4 regions of the Ancylobacter sp. FA202 genome follow, and region 3 is predicted to be linked to each of the others. Evidence: riboswitches for the same ligand, from Rfam matches in the RefSeq annotation. Region 3 holds a riboswitch; each other region holds the start of a gene.
The links. A riboswitch is a leader RNA that binds a small molecule or an ion and turns the genes downstream of it on or off. The one in region 3 is predicted to bind cobalamin.
Positions count from the first base shown of each region.

Region 1: another riboswitch for cobalamin. It lies ahead of A3M1_RS0107130 (energy-coupling factor ABC transporter permease); the one in region 3 lies ahead of cobW (cobalamin biosynthesis protein CobW).
Region 2: another riboswitch for cobalamin. It lies ahead of metE (5-methyltetrahydropteroyltriglutamate--homocysteine S-methyltransferase); the one in region 3 lies ahead of cobW (cobalamin biosynthesis protein CobW).
Region 4: another riboswitch for cobalamin. It lies ahead of A3M1_RS0119880 (ribonucleoside-diphosphate reductase subunit alpha); the one in region 3 lies ahead of cobW (cobalamin biosynthesis protein CobW).

Region 1 is NZ_KB904818.1:1,568,312-1,572,916, reverse strand. It holds gene A3M1_RS0107145 (sulfite exporter TauE/SafE family protein) at 1-494, shown strand, start outside; gene A3M1_RS0107140 (hypothetical protein) at 551-1,039, shown strand; gene A3M1_RS0107135 (Crp/Fnr family transcriptional regulator) at 1,094-1,873, shown strand; cobalamin riboswitch at 1,904-2,143, shown strand; gene A3M1_RS0107130 (energy-coupling factor ABC transporter permease) at 2,179-2,856, shown strand; gene A3M1_RS26420 (DUF2946 family protein) at 3,022-3,417, shown strand; gene A3M1_RS0107120 (TonB-dependent receptor) at 3,528-4,605, shown strand, end outside.
Region 2 is NZ_KB904820.1:89,890-94,494, forward strand. It holds gene A3M1_RS0124730 (TonB-dependent receptor) at 1-1,326, opposite strand, end outside; gene A3M1_RS25470 (ferric iron reductase) at 1,480-2,382, opposite strand; cobalamin riboswitch at 2,918-3,129, shown strand; gene metE (5-methyltetrahydropteroyltriglutamate--homocysteine S-methyltransferase) at 3,241-4,605, shown strand, end outside.
Region 3 is NZ_KB904818.1:403,410-408,014, forward strand. It holds gene cobN (cobaltochelatase subunit CobN) at 1-1,872, opposite strand, end outside; gene cobW (cobalamin biosynthesis protein CobW) at 2,079-3,143, opposite strand; cobalamin riboswitch at 3,259-3,467, opposite strand; gene cobU (bifunctional adenosylcobinamide kinase/adenosylcobinamide-phosphate guanylyltransferase) at 3,606-4,109, shown strand; gene cobO (cob(I)yrinic acid a,c-diamide adenosyltransferase) at 4,109-4,605, shown strand, end outside.
Region 4 is NZ_KB904818.1:4,303,540-4,308,144, reverse strand. It holds gene A3M1_RS0119880 (ribonucleoside-diphosphate reductase subunit alpha) at 1-2,854, opposite strand, end outside; cobalamin riboswitch at 2,962-3,176, opposite strand; gene A3M1_RS0119875 (response regulator) at 3,267-3,635, opposite strand; gene rpsU (30S ribosomal protein S21) at 3,992-4,273, shown strand; gene A3M1_RS0119865 (cold-shock protein) at 4,458-4,605, shown strand, end outside.

The DNA of each region.
Region 1 (4,605 bases), 1.2 Mb from region 3:
GCCTGTCGATGATCGGGCTGGCCCCGGCCCTCACGGTAATCGATCGGCTCGCCGCGCCGCTGAGCCGGCTGACGCGCGCCCCCGGCCGGCTCATTCCGGCGGATGGCGCGGAAGGGCCCTTCCGCGCCGGCGCGGCAAAACCCTTCCTCGCTAGCCGGGCAAGACCTTTCCTCGCTGGCGCGGTAAAACCTTTTATCGCTGGCGCGGTAAGGCCTTTCTTCGCTGGCGCGGCCTGGGGCCTGCTGCCCTGCGGCATGGTCTATGGCGCGCTGTTCTACGCCATGCTGGCCGGCAGCGGCGGCGCCCTGGTCATGGCCGGCTTCGGGCTGGGCACGCTGCCGTCCGTCACCGCAACCGCCTTCGGCGTCACCAGCCTGCGACAGGCGGCGATGGCGCCGCGCCTGCGGGTCCTGGCGGGCGTGGCGCTGCTTCTGGTCGCGACCGCCAGCGCCCTGCTGCCGGAGGCGGCGTGGGAGGCGCTGTGCCTCACCTGACGGAGCGCGCGAGGCGGGCGATCGGACGTCTTGTCCACTATCGCGCGACGAGCGGCATGCTAGCATCGCTCCCCATGGCGCAGCTGTTCTCCCGCATCGGACCCGCCGACCGACGCTGGACCGTCTCCCGAGGCGGGGGCGTCGGGCTGCGGATTCTGTGCGCCCTCGCCCTGCTGTTCGCGCTCGCCGCGCATCATTCGCCGGCGGCACGCCCAAGCGGGACGGGGATCGACCTTTCGCAATACACGCTGCCTGATGGCACGGTGCCCGATCTCTGCCTCACCGGGGCGGAGGGCGACGGCAACCCGCACCCGGCGGCGCATCGCCCCGGCTGCGACGCCTGCCGTCTCAGCGCGGTCATCGGCCTGTCCGGGCCGACGGGCGATCTGTATCGCCGCGCCGAGTACCGCCTTCTGGTTCGTGTGCCGCCGCCCGAGCGCCTTGTGGCGATGACCCCGCCGCTCTACCGCATCTCCTCGCGCGCGCCGCCGACACCCGCCTTCGCCGCCCTGTTCGCGGCAGGCCTGCGCCTGCCTTTGGTGTGATGCAGCCGGCACGGCCCGCTTGAGGGCTTCCGGCGCCGGTGCCGGATCGTTGCGATGTTTGTCAGCCCCCTTCCCGTCGGCCAGCCGTCGGTGCTCCCTCTCGACGTGCTGATCCCCGGGCTCGAAAGAGCTTCCCGAACTGTCCCCGCATGGGCTGTGGCGCCCGGCACGATGCTGGCCTTGCCCGGTCTGGACCTCGACGCGGCCCCGCTCTACCGGGTCCGCGCCGGCTGCCTGGCGCTCACCCGCCGGCTGGACGCCGAGCGTCGGCAGATCCTCGACATTCTTGGGCCGGGTCGGCTCTTTGATGGTGCGATGCTCGCCCGCCTCGATGGCCTGGCGGTGGCGCTGGCACCGACGCAGCTGGAGCCGGTCGACGAAGCGCCGGCCGGGCGCAGGAGCCTGTTGGCGCAGAACCAGGAGGTGCTGCTCACCCGGGCGCTCGGCCATGTCACCCGGCTGGGCCGGCAGAGCGCCGGCGAGCGGGTGGCGGCGGCGCTGCTCGATCTAGCCGCGCAGTTCGCCGAGGCGTGGGAAGAACACGCGCCGGGTCTGAGCTTCCCGCTGCATCTCAGCCGTGGCGACCTCGCCGACTGGCTCGGCCTGACGCTGGAGACGGTGAGCCGCTGCATGAGCCGCCTGCGCGAAGAGGGGGTGATCGCGTTCGCGAGAGAAGGGCGGTTGATCCTCCAGGACATCGCCGCACTGCGCCGCATTGCCGTGGGTGAACGCAAGGTGGAGGCCCTCTACGCCGCCAAGGGGCGCACGGCGCGGGTGGCCCGGCCGGCGCGGCGCAGCACGACGCCGGCGAAAAGCGCCGCTTGCGCGCGGTGAGGGCGCGCTGTTTTATGCGGGGTGTCGATGCACCCATCGATTCACCATGGTGTCCGGATGGGGAAACCTTTCCGGATGAAACGGGAACGGGGTAGGGCGCACGGACCGCGAGGTCCTTTGCCCGAAGCCCCGACCGCCCCCGCGACTGTAAGCGGCGAGCGGCCTTCCAACGTGCCACTGGACCCAAGCCCCTTCGGGCGAGGACCGGGAAGGCGGAAGGCATGCCGTGACCCGCAAGTCAGGAGACCGGCCATGGATGATCCATCCAACACGTGCCGTCGGGTGAGACGGCGCAGGAGAACATCATGCATATCGAACCCGGCCTGGTGGCCGAAGGAAAGATCTGGCTCAGCTATGTGACGGCGGCCGGCGCCGGCGCTTACACGCTCAAGCTCGTGGCCGACGCCGTGGCCGAGCGCGGCGTCGTCTCGCTCATCCTCCGCAGCCTTTTCACCACGGCGCTCGTCTTCTGCTTCTTCGAGGTGCTGCCGCATCATCCGGTCGGCGTGTCGGAGGTGCACCTCATCCTCGGCTCGACGCTGTTTCTCATTTTCGGCGTGGCCCCGGCGGCCATCGGCCTTGCCGCCGGCCTCGCCCTGCAGGGGATTTTCTTCGCGCCGTTGGACCTGCCGCAATATGGCATGAACGTCACCACCCTGCTGGTGCCGTTGTTCGCACTGGCCTCACTGTCCACCCGACTGGTCGCACCGAACACGCCCTATGTGGAGATCAAATACCGTCAGGCGCTGGCACTTTCGACCACCTACCAGGCCGGAATCGTGGTCTGGGTGGCGTTCTGGGCCCTCTACGGCCACGGATTCACGGTAGAGAACGCTTCGTCGATCGCCTCCTTCGGCGCCGCCTACATGCTTGTAATCATTGTGGAACCTCTGGTCGACCTTGCCGTTCTGGCCGCCGCCAAGGCGCTCAGCGGGCTGCGCGGGACGCCGCTTTTCGAGCGCCGGCTCTACGACGCGGCGTGACATTTGCGGGCCGGGAGGCGCCTTGCGCCTCCCGTTTCCCTGCTGAACATCGTCTGTATTGATGCTGCCCGCCTACGTGGACAAATTGTCCAAGTCACCGCTCAAGTGACTGTTAACCCTGTGCGAACGCCGCTGCCGATGCGATGATCGCCTCGGGGATTCGGGATGGCTGGGCGTTCAGGAAGCAGCTGGCTGGGAGTGCGCGCCGTCGCGCTGACGGTGGCGTATGCGCTCGTCCTGCAGCTGCTGCTGGCCAGTGTTTTTGCGGCCCGTGTCGCCGCCGATCCACTGGGGTCACAAGCCAGCTTCCTCTGCATGAGCGGGCCCTCAGCGGCTGCGCCGTCGGATGAGGGCGAGGAAGGGCACGCCGTCGCCCATTGCCCGCTCTGCACTTTGCGGGTCGATCTTGCCCTGCCTCCGGTCCTGGTCGCCGAGTCGGTTGTCCGGCGTCCCGCTTCTCTCGTCGACTGGCCTGTCTCCGTCCCCTGCCGGCGCCCGATCTTGCCGTCCCGCGACGCGCATCATCCGCGCGGGCCGCCGCTGGTGCTTTTCCTCGTCTGACAACGGCGCCGCCTCGCGCAGCGCCTTCTTTTGACAAACCGGGACCACCCAAGGGTGCGCCGTCTGGCGCGCCTATCCGCAGGTGTGTTCCGCAGACCGATGGAAACGCCATGCAGTCCTCGATCCTGTCTTTTCGCACGCCATCAAGGCGTTCTCCCTGCCGCTCCCTGCTGTGCCGGTCGACGGCGCTGGCCGGCCCTGTCCTGGCGCTGCTCTGCGTCCCCGCGCTGTTCGCGACGGCGCACGCGCAGGACGCAGCATCCGATATGAGGGACGTCCAGCAATTGCCCACCGTCACTGTCGTCGGCCCGGCGGACGGTGGCGCCTCGGCCGCGGCGCTTGACATTACGTATGAGGGCTTCGTGCCCGCCGACACGGGCACCATCTCCGTCCTCGAGGCCAATAACGCCACGCTGTGGACCAGCGATTCGGCCTCGCTGATCGACCGTGTGCCGGGCGGGGCTTCCTGGGGTGCCGGCGGGGTGTCGAGCCTGCCGGCGGTCAACGGCATGAGCGCCGACCAGGTGCAAGTCTCGATCGACGGCATGCTGTTCGGCCCGGCCTGCCCGAACATGATGAACCCGCCGCTGTCCTATGTGAACCCGGCGATGATCGGACAGGTCAAGGTCTATTCTGGCACCGCCCCGGTGAGCCTCGGCGGCGACTATACGGGTGCACGCATCGACGTGACCGTCGCGCCGCCGACCTTCGCCGAAACGCCGGAAGTGGTCTTCTCCGGCAGCGTGTCGGGCTATTACCGAAGCAACGGCAATGTCGTCGGTGTCGACGTGAGCCTGAATGCGGCCAATGATGTCGGAAGCATCAACTATACCGGCGGCTGGGTGCAGGCCGACGATTACAAGTCGGGCAATGGAACGACGATCAAGTCGACGATGTACGAGACCCAGAACCACGCGTTAAGCCTGTCGCGCAAGCTGGACGACGGCCTCGTGAACTTCCAGCTCGGCGGGCAGTTCATTCCCTACCAAGGCTATGTCAACCAGTACATGGACATGGTCGACAATAAGAGCTTCTTCGTCAACGGTGCTCTTGAGAAGAGCTTCGAGTGGGGCCAGCTGGAAGCTAACGCCTTCTACAACAATGTGCGCCACACGATGGGCTTTATCGCGCCTGATAAGACCGGCGACATGCCGATGGATACACAGGCCAGCGACATGGGCTATCGCG
Region 2 (4,605 bases), on a different contig from region 3:
GCCCCAGATGCCGTTGTCAATGCCCGGCGTATCGGCGTCGACGGACCGGCGCGTGGTCTCGCCATACTGGTAGCCCGTCATCGAGGTCAGGCGCAGCGTGTCCGAGAAGTCGTGCGTGACCTCAAGGCCGAGATTGTGAACCTTCACCGCGCGATATTCGGCGTAAGTGACCGGGTCGTAGAAATCCCCCCGATGGTCGTCGAGATCGAAGCCTGGCCCGATGCCGATCAGGCGCTCATTGGGCCGGTCATTCGAGTAAGAGTAGGTCAGCAGTGCCCGCGTGTCCGGCAGGGACGAGGGCGTGATCAGCAATTTGGCGCGGATATTCTGGCTGATCTCGGTGGTGAGATCTTCATAGCCGGCATAATTCACGAAGGTCGGGTAGGAGATCGGCGTCTTCGACCGCTCGAAGGAGCCGGACACCCGCAGGGCCATCTGGTCGCCGACCAGCGGCGTGTTGACGACGAAGGCGGTGCCGTAGAGGTCGTTGTTTCCAGCGGTACCGGAAATCTCGATCTCCTTCTCGAACGTCGGATCCTTCGACTTGAGATAAATGGCGCCGATCATCGCCGCCCGGCCGCTTAGCGTAGATTGCGGGCCGCGGTAGACCTCGACCTGCTCGGCATCCCACAGGCTGCGGGCACCGAAGCGTGCGTTGTAGCGGGTCTGCAGGATGCCATCGACATAGAGCGAGCCCGCCGGCGCACCCGCCGGCACAAAGCCTTCCGAACTCATGCCGCGGATGACGAAGCCGGCATTGAGCGTCGCGCTGCTCATCACGTTGCCGAGGAGGCGGAAGGAATCCCGGAGATAGCGGATCTCGCCATCCTCGATCTCTTCGGCACGGACCACGCCGACGCTGGCGCTGACATCCTGCAGCGTGCGCGCGTTGCGTGCGCCATAGACGGCGATGGCATCGAGCGAGATTTCGCCGCCGAAGGTCAGGTTGTCGGCTTCGATCGCCTCCGGGCCGCTGAGCACTACCTGGTTTCCGCCGGCGAAGCGCGCGCGAATTCCCGTGCCGGCCAACAGGGCGTCGAGCGCCGCCGCCGCCGTCATCGTCCCGCTGACCCCCTGGGTCAGGCGGCCGCTGGTCAGCGCGGCGTCGAACAGGATCTCGATGCCCGATTGCGCCGCGAGCCGGTTCAGCCCGGCGGTCAGCGTGCCCGGCGGAATGGCGATCGCCTGCTGGTTGGTGCGCGCGGGCGCGGCGCTTTGCGCCGTGGCGGCGTCCATGCCGAAGGCGAGGATCGTGCTCGCCAGAAGCGCAAGCCGGAAAAGGCGGCGCGCCCGCGCGCCCATGAATGCGTGTGCCCCTGCGGTCATCGAAATCCCCGTCCACGCGGCGTTCAAGGCGCCGCTGCCCGTTGCTTCTATCGGCCTTCCCCCGGCCGCTTGCTGGAGTGACGATCCATGCGGGGGATCTGGGACTCGCAGGGGCAAAAATTCTTGGAGCAGTACCGCGACGACGCGTGCTCCTTAGCCGGAGGCCGTCTCGTCGAGGCCGAGGTGGCGCCGGATCGCCGCGCGCATCTCGGCGTCGCGCTCGTTCGCGGGCTTGAGCACACAGGTTGTGCAGACGGTGCCGCCCTCAAGCGTGTAGTAGCGGCAGCAACCGCCGCGGGCGCGGAAGGTCCACACGCCCAGAGGGCACCCGGCGTCGCCGTTCAGCTCGATGTCGAAGAAATGCAGCTGACGGTTGGCGAGAGGCGAACCCGGCTGCTTCAGGATCAACAGCGCGGTGGCCTTGGCCTCCTCAAGCCGGCCCAGTTTTTTTCCCACGTCGAGAAAACGTCCGGCGATGGCATCCCCCGCCAGCCGCCAGAGCGCACCGGAGGCGAGCCCCGTTCGGGCCTTGAGGGCGACGACGAGCGGTTGCACGTGATCTTCCAGCCCCGCGCGAAACTGCTCGCACAGGACAGACCTGTCGGCGACGGCCTGTGCGTCCGCATGACAAGCAGCGTCAAGCTGATCCGTCGCATAGGCCTGCGAGAGATAGCGCACATGTGCCCGGCGGACCGCATATGTCCGGCCGTCCTGCTCATGCACGACGTCGTGGAACCACAGCGCGACGCGTGCGGGCGCAAGATCTGGCACGAGGCCGTGACCAAGGAACAGCGGAACGGTCGCCAGCGAGAAGATGGAGAGGTAGTCCCGCATCATGAACGCGGCGCTGCTTTTCAGATCGGCTCCCGGATAAAGCGCCCGCTCATGCGCGAGGAAGTCGTCAATCGCGGCGGCAGAGGTAAAGAACTCCTGCGCCGTCAGCCACCCCGGTTCCCAAGGCCCGAGTTCGATCCGCAGCCCCGGCCACACGGCTGACTCAACTGCCGTCGCCGCGCCGAGAGGATGCGCTGGTTCCCCGATCAACTGCCGCTGCATTCCGCGCGCCTCGCTGCCGCCCTTCTACTGGCAAGACGATTGGCAAGGCGTAAACGGGACACTGACGCGGCCTGAGATGGCAGAAGCTGAAAGCACCACGTCGCGGTCTAGGACGCCTGCCCCGTGATCGGCCGCCGGCGGCGATCTGACTTCATGGCGTAGCGTAGGATGCCCGGGCGTAGGTGGCGGGCCGCGAGCGACCAAGAAGAGAACGATGTGTTCACTATAGCCCCATGATGCGCGCTGCCCCATACCTGCCCCCGCCGCCTTTCAGCGAGGTCAGCTTTGCGCCCCGATGTCGGACGTAGAGATCTGATTATCGGGTTCCTGAAAGCAGACGATTCCGCTTACCGCTCTGGAGGTCATGAGTGTGCCAATTGCGGACTCGGAACAAGCCGCCGACAACGGACTCTGCCGCGCCAAGGGTTCGTAAGCTGGTTGAAAGGGGCGCTATCGACAACAATCGAAGCAGCCCAGATCATATGCCGACATAAAGATGTCTTTATGTCGCGATTGACAATCGTCGCTGGCGCCCTCATCGTGGCGCAGTCATGGGTCTGCGGCGTCGCTTGCGTCGCAGCTAAGAGGGAAGCCGGTGAGCCTCAAGGCGAGGCCGGCGCTGCCCCCGCAACTGTAAGCGGCGAGCCTGTCGTCCATTCAGCGTCACTGAAGCGCAAGCTTCGGGAAGGCCGGACGAGAGGCGGCGACCCGCGAGCCAGGAGACCTGCCCTGACACCATAATCGTCCCTGGGCGGGGTGTCCCGGTGGTGCGTTCGCGCGGCCGCCGGTGCCTTGCACCCGTGGCAGCGCCTCGCGTCCGCTCGGCCTTTGCCCCCAATCCTGATTGGGGTTAGCCGAATGAACTTCCCTTATTCCGCCGGCACGGTGCCGGTTTCCACCCTGGGCACGCCGCGCATCGGCCCGCGCCGCGAACTCAAGAGCGCGCTTGAGACCTACTGGGCCGGCAAGAGCGATTCCGCCGCGCTGCTCGAAACCGCCGCGCGGCTGCGAGCCGCCAACTGGGCCCGGCAGAAGGCGCTGGGCGTCACCAACATCCCCTCCAACGATTTCTCGCTCTACGACCATGTGCTCGACACGGCGGTGATGGTGGGGGCGATCCCGCCCGCCTATGGCTGGACCGGCGGGCCGGTGCCGCTCGACACCTATTTCGCCATGGCGCGCGGCAGTCAGAGCGCGGAGACGACGTGCGCGCATGGCCACGCGCACCCGCATGGCAGCGGCGTTCCGGCGCTTGAGATGACCAAATGGTTCGACACCAATTATCACTACATGGTGCCGGAATTCTCTCCGGGGCAGCGCTTCTCGCTCACCTCCACCAAGCCGATGGACGAGTACCGCGAGGCCAAGGCGCTGGGCTATGAGACGCGGCCGGTGCTGCTTGGCCCGGTCAGCTTCCTCAAGCTCGGCAAGGCGAAGGACGAGGGACTCGACCCGCTCAGCCTGCTCGGCGAGCTGCTCCCGGTCTATGTCGAGGTGCTGCGCCGGCTCTCCGCCTCGGGAGCGGACTGGGTGCAGATCGACGAGCCCTGCCTCGTCACAGACCTCAATGACGCCGCCCGCGTCGCGCTGCGCGAGGCATATGGCTTCTTTGCCCATGCACTGCCCCGGCTGAAGATCATGCTGACCAGCTATTTCGGCCGGCTGGGCGACAATCTCGACACCGCGCTTTCCCTGCCGATCGCCGGGCTGCATCTCGATCTGGTGCGAGGCGCCGGGCAACTGCGCGAGGTGGCGGACAGGGCGCGGGCGGGGCTCGTGCTGTCGCTCGGCGTCATTGACGGGCGCAATGTCTGGCGCACCAATCTGCCTGGCCTGCTCGACACGCTCGAACCCTTCGTGCGCAGGCGCGGCACCGACCATGTCGAGATTGCCCCGTCCTGCTCGTTGCTGCATGTGCCGATCGACCTCGAACAGGAGACCGGCCTTGATCCTGACGTGAAGAGCTGGCTCGCCTTCGCCGTGCAGAAGATGGACGAACTCGTCACGCTGGGTACCGCCCTTGCCGGCGGGCGCGAGGTGGTGCTCGGCAAGCTCGCCGCTTCGGCCAGGGCCGCCGAGGCCCGCGCAACGTCCGCCAAGGTGCACGATGCCGCCGTCGCCGCCCGCCTTTCGGCGGTCACACCGGCGGATGCGCGCCGTGCCAGCCCGTTCGCCCACCGCGCCGAACGGCAGCGTGCCCGTCTCGGCCTGCCGCCCTACCCC
Region 3 (4,605 bases):
GCCATGCGCGCCCATATGCACCAGCGCGTCGGCGGAACCTTGCAGCCACAGGCCGAAGGCCAGCAGCCCGTGGCGCGGCGGCAGGGCGGGATCGTGATACTGCGCCCGCCGCTCGGCCACCGAGCCGCGCTCCGGCGCCAGCGCCACGGTGACATGGCCGAAGCGGGCGGCACGGAAACGGAAGGCGCCGTCGAACAGGTCCGGGTCGTCCTCCGGCGCTCCCCAGGCGGCCTCAACAGCGGCGACGGCCTCGGGCGGGAGAGCCGCGAGATGGGCGCGATAGGCGGCGAGGGAGAGAACACCGTCGTGCCGCGCAAAGCCCTCTCCCCGACGGGGAGAGGGTTGGGTGAGGGGGAGAACGGGCGCGGAGGGGAAAGCACCCCTCACCCCATCCCTCTCCCCGTCGGAGAGAGGGGGTGGCCCGCCCCTCACCGCCGCCACCAGCGCCTTCTCATCCGCCGGCACATCCTCCACCGCGTAGCCGGCGGTGCACAAATCCGCCAGCAGCGCGCGCACGCTCGCCGGCACGTCGAGCCCCACCGCCCAGCCGGTGCGGCCGGGGGCGCCGGCATAGTCCGGCATCAGCACGGTGATCCGGCGGTCGGCACGGGGAGTCTGTCGCAGCCGCACCAGCGCCGCGACCCGGTCGGCGATCTGCGCCACCCGGTCCGGCTCGGGAAGGTTCACCAGCGCGGCGAAGCCGGGCACGGCGGGGGTTTCCTGCGGCGCCTTGAAGGAGAGCGCCCCGGCCAGCACCCGCCCGTCGAGCTCGGGCAGCACCACATGCATGGCGAGATCGGCGCTGGTCAGCCCGCGCGCGCCCTCCGCCCACGCCGCGCGCTTCGTGGTGGCGACAATCGCCTGCAGCACCGGCACGCCAGGCGCGTCGAGCACCGTCGCCTCGCCGGGATCGGCGGCGGCGAAGGCGGTGAGCGTCAGGATCGCGGCCGGGTCCATGCCCGCCAGCGCCGCCTTCAGGAAGGCGATGGAGGTCGGCTCCTTCAGGCTGGCGACATAGATCGGCCGGGGGTCGAGCCCGCGCGCGCGAAGCGCCGCGCACAGCGCCTCCACCGGCGCGGTATCGCCCGCCAGCGCCATGGAGCGGTAGAAGATGATCGGGATGGCGGGGCGGGCAGCCTCCAAAAGTGAGAGGCCCTCATCCCCGGGCTTGACCCGGGGACCCAGCGTTTCCCCATCCGCACGCCACTGCGGCTGGGTGGCCGGGTCAAGCCCGGTCCTGAGGGCCTGTTGGTCCTCGAAAGCCCTCTTCCCGTCGGGGAGAGGGTTGGGTGAGGGGGACGCAGTGCCCCCCTCATAACCCCCCGCCAGCGGCAGGTTTTGCGGCGCCGGCGGGGAGGCCATCGCCCGTCCCGCATAGCCGGCGAGAACCCGCAGCAGCGCGGCCATATTCGCCGGCCCGCCGGCGCGGAAATAGCCGAGCAGCGTCGCGAGCTCGGCCTCCGCAAGGGTGGAGGCCTCGGCAAGGCGCGGGTCGTCGCGGTCCTCGCCCGGCAGCACGGCGAGCGTGAAGCCCCGCGCCCGCGCCTCGGCGCTGAGCCGGTCGACGCCATAGCGCCACCAGTCGAGCCCGCCGAGCAGCCGCACCACCACGATGCGGGCTCGGCTCCCCACCTTGTCGATCCACAGATCGACCGACATCGGGTGCCGGAGATCGCGCAGATTGGCCAGCCGCAGGCTGGGCAGCCCCGGTCCCGCCATTACCTCCTGTGCCATCACCTCCTGCGCCCGCGCCAGCGCGCCGAGGTCGCTGTCGGCAAAGGAGACGATCACCACCTCGCCGGGCGTCTGGCCGAGATCGACCGGCTCGACGAGGTCGTCGAGGCTGGAGGAGGTGGTGGTGAGGATGTGCATGGGGTGGCGCGTCTCCCGTCAGAATGCCGTCATCCCCGGGCCTGGCCCGGGGATCCACGACTTTGGAGCCGCAAGACGTGGATGGCCGGGACACGCCCGGCCATGACGCCTGTTCCGGTGGCCAAACCGCGCGCAACGAGCATCCTTCGAGGCCCGGACAAGGTCCGGGCACCTCAGGATGACGTGGTGCTGTGGGGCAGGTTCACTCACGCCGCCACGCTCTCCCCGGCGAGGATCGCTTCCACCTTCGCCCGGTCCAGCCCCTTCAGCCCGATGGCGACGAGGCGGCCGGTGCGCGCGCCCTCGCCCCAGGGCCGGTCGAAATGGTGCGCCACGCGCGGGCCCACCGCCTGCACCAGCAGCCGCATCGACTTGCCGGCGACGGGCAAGAACCCCTTCACCCGCAGCACATCCGCCTCCTCCGCCGCCCGCGCCACCCGGGCGGCAAACTCGGCCGGATCGGTGATTTCAGGCACTTCGACGACGAAGCTGTCGAAATCGTCATGGTCGTGGTCGAGTTCATTGTCGTGATGCGTCTTGCGGTTCTCGATGTCGTTCTCGGTGCCGATGCCGAGTCCCATCAGCAGCGCCGGGTCGATCCGCCCCTCGGTCACGCTCACCACACGCACGCCTTTGGGCAGCTCGGCGTCGAGCGCGGCGCGGGCCTTGGCCTGCCCGGCGGCGTCGATCAGGTCGGCCTTGGTGAGGAGGACAAGGTCGGCGCAGGCGATCTGGTCGTCGAACACTTCCTCGATCGGGTCGTCATGGTCGAGGCTGTCATCGGCCGCGCGCTGGGCGGCAAGCGCGTCGTGATCGTGCGCGACGCGGCCCGACGCCAGCGCCTCGCCATCCACCACCGCCACCACGCCGTCCACCGTCACCCGGCTCTTGATCGCCGGCCAGTGGAAGGCCTGCACAAGCGGCTTGGGGAGCGCGAGGCCGGAGGTCTCGATCAGGATGTGGTCGACCTTCGGCTCCAGGGCGAGGATGGCGTCGAGCGCCGGCACGAAATCATCCGCCACGGTGCAGCAGATGCAGCCATTGGCCAGCTCGACGATGTTTTCCTCCGGGCAGGATTCGACGCCGCAGCCCTTCAATATCTCGCCATCGATGCCGACATCGCCGAACTCGTTGACGATCACCGCGAGGCGCCGCCCCCCGGCATTCTCCAGCACATGGCGAATGAGGGTGGTCTTACCCGAGCCGAGGAAGCCGGTGACGATGGTGCAGGGAACACGATCAAGCGCGGCGGGGCGGGATTGGGTCGGCATGCGGCATCTCCACGAAGCTCAGGAATCGCGGGATGCGTCGGTCGCGGAAAGGAGCTTCCGCGCGAAGCCGCGCGCCTCAGCACGGCTCTGCCTGTCTGCCGGGCACCCCGCCGGCACGCACGACCGGACCACCGGCAGGTCTCCTGGCTCGCGGGTCGCTGCCTCGTCGCCGCCTTCCCGGAGAGGTCTCCAGTGGCTTCCGGCTGAGGCTCGCCGCTCACAGTTGCGGGGGCAGCCGCGGAATTGGGGGCCTGAAAGCGCCCCGCACCGCATTCCCTCTTCGTCCCTCCCTGGCGGGAGGAAACCGACGGTCGCGGCCACTTAAGGAGGCTTGGCCGGCAAAGTCAAACCGGACGGCGCCGGTTGCCCGGCGATGCGCCCCGGCTATAGTCCGCCGCTCGCCCGCAGCCGACGACAGGAGCCGACGACGATGACGCCTCGCTTTGCCCCGGCCCCCGCTCCATGGCGCTGACCCTCGTCCTCGGCGGCGCCCGCTCCGGCAAGAGCGCCTATGCCGAGGGCCTCATCTCAGGCTTTTCCCCGCCCTGGAGCTACATCGCCACCGCGCAGGCCTGGGACAGCGAGATGGAAGAGCGCATCGCCCTGCACCGCGCCCGGCGCGGCGCGGGCTGGCAGACGCTGGACGCCCCGCACGAGCTTGCCGACGCCTTGCGCACGTTGCCGCCCGGCCGGCCGGTGCTGGTGGACTGCCTCACCCTCTGGCTCAGCAACCGGATGCTGGCGGAGGCCGACCTCGCCAGCGAGTGCGCCGCGCTGGTCGAGGCGCTCGCCAGCCATGAGGGGCCGGTCTTCGTGGTGTCGAATGAGGTCGGGCTCGGCATCGTGCCCGACAACGCGCTGGCCCGCCGCTTCCGCGACGCGCAGGGCCGGCTCAACCAGGCGGTCGCCGCCCGTGCCGACAGCGTGATCTTCGTGGTCGCCGGCCTGCCGATGAAGGTGAAGTGATGACCGAGATATCTCCCGAGGAAGCCGCCCGCCACCGCGCCAAGATGGAAAAGCGCAAGGCGGTGCAGGACGCGGAAGTGGCGGAAAAATCCGTAGAGAAGGGCCTGCTCATCGTCCATACAGGCCCCGGCAAGGGAAAATCCACCGCCGCCTTCGGCCTCGCTCTGCGCACGCTCGGCCAGCCTGATGGGGCCAAGGTCGGCGTGGTCCAGTTCATCAAGGGCGCGTGGGATTCGGGCGAGCGCCGCGCGCTGGAAAGCTTCGGCCCGCGCGTGGAATGGCACTCCATGGGCGAGGGCTTCACCTGGGAGACGCAGGACCTCGCCCGCGACATCGCGGCCGCCCGCCGGGCCTGGGACAAGGTGCGGGAGATGATGGACGATCCCGCCATCGGCCTACTCATCCTCGACGAGCTGAACATCGCGCTGCGCTACGATTATCTGCCGCTGCCCGAGGTCGTCGCGGCGCTCAGCGCCCGCCGCGAAGGGCTGCACAT
Region 4 (4,605 bases), 3.9 Mb from region 3:
CGTTGATGGAGCAGGCCGAGCCAAAGGCGCTCTCGGGCACCGCGATGGGCGCCGCCGCCATCACCGCTGAGACGGCGTTGAGCTTGCCGTCAGTGCCCTTCAGCGTCGATTTCTCGACATGGCTGGCGGAGCGCGCCCGCAGATAATAGGTGGTCTTCAGCCCCCGCTTCCACGCCAGCCGGTAGGTCTCGTCGAGCACGCGGCCGGAAGGATTGGCGACATAGATGTTCAGCGACTGCGCCTGGTCGATCCATTTCTGCCGCCGGGCCGCCGCCTCGATCAGCCAGGCGGGCGCGATCTCGAAGGCGGTGGCGTAGAGCGCCTTGAGATCGTCCGGGATGCGGTCGATCGGCCCGACGCTGCCATCGTAATATTTGAGGTCGGACACCATCACCTCGTCCCACAGGCCGCGCGCCTTCAAGTCGCGCACGAGGGCCGCGTTCACCACGGTGAAGTCGCCGGACATGTTCGATTTGACGAACAGGTTTTGATAGGCGGGCTCGATCGACTGCGACACGCCGCAGATGTTCGAGATGGTGGCCGTGGGCGCGATCGCCATGGTGTTGGAGTTGCGCAGGCCGGTCGTCGTCACCCGTGCGCGCAGGCCCTCCCAGTCGAGCGTCGAGGAGCGGTCGAGGTCCAGCCCGCCGCGCGCGTCGCTTAGCAGCTCAAGGCTGTCGATCGGCAGAATCCCTTTCGACCACAGCGAGCCCTCGAAGGAAGGGTAGCGCCCGCGCTCAAGGGCGAGATCGCAGGAGGCTTGAAGTGCGTGGAAGCTCACTGCCTCCATGCTGGTATCGGCGAAGCGCACCGCCTCTTGCGAGCCATAGGGAATGCGCAGCGCCTGCAGCGCGTCCTGGAAACCCATAATGCCAAGCCCCACCGGACGGTGGCGCAGATTGGAGCGGCGCGCCTCGGGGATGGTGTAGAAATTGATGTCGATGACGTTGTCGAGCATCCGCATCGCCGTCGTCACCGTGCGCGCCAGCCGCGCCTGATCGAGCCCGTCGGGTGTGACATGCGCCAGTAGATTCACCGAGCCGAGATTGCACACCGCCACCTCGTCGGCGGTGGTGTTGAGCGTGATCTCGGTGCACAGGTTGGACGAGTGCACCACGCCGACATGGCCCTGCGGCGAGCGGATGTTGCACGGGTCCTTGAAGGTGATCCAGGGGTGGCCGGTCTCGAACAGCAGGGTCAGCATACGCCGCCACAGGTCGATGGCCCGCACCTGCCGGAACACCTTCATCTCGCCGCGCGCCGCCTTCGCCTCATAGGCCTCATAGGCGCTCTTGAACGTCGGTCCGGTAAGGTCGTGCAGATCAGGCGTCTCGTCGGGCGAGAACAGCGTCCACGGCCCGTCCGCCTCCACCCGCTGCAGAAACAGGTCCGGCACCCAGTTGGCGGTGTTCATGTCGTGGGTGCGGCGGCGGTCGTCGCCGGTGTTCTTGCGCAGGTCGAGGAATTCTTCGATGTCGATATGCCAGGTTTCCAGATAGGCGCAGACCGCCCCCTTGCGCTTGCCGCCCTGGTTCACCGCGATGGCGGTGTCGTTGGCCACCTTGAGGAAGGGCACCACACCCTGGCTCTCGCCATTGGTGCCCTTGATATGGGCGCCGAGGCCGCGCACCCGGGTCCAGTCATTGCCGAGCCCGCCGGAATATTTCGCCAGCAGGGCATTGTCCTTGATCGCCTTGAAGATGCCGTCGAGATCATCCGCCACGGTGGTCAGGAAGCAGGAGGAAAGCTGCGGGCGCAGCGTGCCGGCATTGAACAGGGTTGGGGTCGAGGCCATGAAGTCAAAGGAGGACAGCAGGCGGTAGAACTCGATCGCCCGCGCCTCGCGATCCACCTCGCGCAAGGCGAGCCCCATGGCGACGCGCATGAAGAAGGCCTGCGGCAGCTCGAAGCGAGTGCCGCGCGCGTGCAGGAAATAGCGGTCATACAGCGTCTGCAGGCCGAGATAGTCGAATTGCAGGTCGCGCTCGGGGAGCAGGGCCGCCGCGATGCGGTCGAGGTCGAATCGGCCGAGTTCGGGGTCGATCAGTTCCTCGGCGATGCCGCGCTGGAGATAGGCGCGGAAATAGTCGGGGTAGCGTGCCCCCATCTCGCGCTGCGTCGCCTGCGCCGGCCGGCCGTCGAGAAAGCTCAGCGCCTCGCGGCGCAGCTTGTCGCCGAGCAGGCGGGCGGACACCTTGGCATAGTTCGGCTCGGTCTCGATCAGCGTGCGGGCGGCGAGAATCGGGGCCAGCGCCAGCTCATCGACGCTGATGCCGTCATAAAGGTTGCGACGGGTCTCGTTGAGGATGGTGGCAGCGGAGACATCGGCCAATCCCTCCGTCGCCTCGGCCAGCACCGCCTCCAGCCGGGCAGCGTCGAGCGGCACCCGCGCCCCGTCGGCCGTGGTCATCGACAGCGCCGCCGTCAGCGTCGGAACCGAGAGGGAGGCCGCCTTGGCCGCCGCCCGCTCGCGTGCCCGCTCCTCGCGGTAGAGCACATAGGCGCGCGCGACCTTGTGGTGTTCGCCGCGCATCAGCGCCAGTTCCACCTGGTCCTGCACGTCCTCGATGTGGAAGCTGCGCCCGGAATCGGCGCGGCGGGTGAGGCCGGCAACGATCTGGTCGGTCAACTCGGCGACGATGTCGTGCACGCGGCGCGAGGCGGCCGCGCCGGAGCCTTCGACAGCGAGGAAGGCCTTGGTCAGCGCCACGGCGATCTTCGAGGCATCGAACGGCGTCACCGCGCCGTTGCGGCGGATGAGCTGATAGCCCGGTGTGCTGGAAGGGGCCGCCGCCGGCGCGGCGGAAACCGGCACGTGGCCGGGCAGGTTTTCGGCGTCGAGAGAAAGAGACATCGGCTAACCCCAAGATCGATGGGGGCAAAGGCCGAGCGGACGCAGGCGCGGGCCATGGCAGAACCACCGGCGGACGCGCGAACGCACCACCGGGACACCCCGCCCAGGGACGATTATGTTGCTACGGCAGGTCTCCTGGCTCGCGGGTCCACGCCTCTCGTCCGGCCTTCCCGAAGCGCGCGGCCTCAGTGACACGGTATGGACGATAGGCTCGCCGCTGACAGTTGCGGGGGCAGCGCCGGCCTCGCCCCGAAGAGCTCACCGGCTTCCCTCTTAGCCCTCTCGCCTTGCGACTCGAAGGACCGTAACGCCTACATATAGGCAGCCAGCGCCTCGCGACGTCAAGATATGGATGACTCTTGTCCTCAGCCGCATCTCGGCGCGCGGCCATCAGCGGCGCGCGGTCTCGCGCTCACCCCGCCCCGCCGGCCAGCAGGCCCTGCATGGAGCGGGCGATGTCGGCGGGCATGTAGGGCTTGGTGAAGAACAGGCTGCCAGCGGGAAGCTCAGCCTTGCCGGCGATCCGGTTGCCTGAAGTGACGATGATATGCACCGGGGGCCAGCGGTCGCGCACTGCGGCGGAGAGCTTCAGCCCATCCATGCTGCCGGGCATGTCGATATCGGTGAACACCAGCCGGATTTCCGGGACGGCTTCGAGGATTTTCAGCGCCTGGTCGGCACTGGCCGCCTCATGCACCTCGAAGCCGTTTTCGGCGAGGTAGTCGGCGATGTCGAAGCGCAGGAGCGCCTCGTCCTCGACCACCAGCACTGCGATTGGCATACTCAAAACCCCGGTGCCGGCGCACGATTCACTGCCACAATGACAGGCAACGCCGCATGCGGGAGAACGATCCCGGATTATTTTCCAAACCACCTTTTTGTGAGCCGGCGCCACATGCGCCGGCGACGGCAGACGCAGCGTCAACGCGCTCGCCCGCCGTTCCCGCACCGCACCGCGCGGGAAATCACGCGCGACGCTTGTCGGCCATGGCGTGATGGCGCTATGTAGGGCCTGACGATGTCGCGACCCGCCGGGCCGCACTTCCCATCGCTGCGTCTTGCTCCGGCGAGATGCAGCCGTGTCGGCTCCCACGAGCCGCCCAACCAGCAGCCGTGCTGCATGTGATCGGACAAGAATTGCAGGTCCTCGTTCGCGACAACAATGTCGAACAAGCCATGAGGGTTTTGAAGAAGAAGATGCAGCGCGAAGGCATCTTCCGCGAGATGAAGGCGCGCCGCGCTTACGAGAAGCCCTCCGAGCGGCGCAATCGTGAAGACGCCGAGGCCATCCGCCGGACCAAGAAGGCCGCGCGCAAGCAGGCCATTCGCGACGGGCTCATCGCCGCGCCGAAAAAGAAGCCGTTGATCGGCCGTGGCCTGCCCCGCCCTGGCGCCCCCAGCGCCCCGGCCGCCGAGTAAAAATAAATCTTGCGGGGGTTGTGAGAACATCACATCCTCTGTACGATAAGGCATCGATCTTGGACGTTGAACTTTGTTTTGCGCACCCGTGCGCCGTAGCGAACTTCCTCTCAAATCGATGTCAACCTGATGTTCGCATGCGTGCGAGCACTCAAATCACTATGTCGACTGAAAGGATTTAGTCATGGCTACGGGTACTGTGAAGTGGTTTAACGGCCAGAAGGGCTTTGGTTTCATTCAGCCGGACAACGGCGGGCCGGACGTGTTCGTTCACATCTCTGCTGTCGAGCGCGCGGGCCTCATGGGCCTGAACGAAGGCCAGAAGGTGTCCT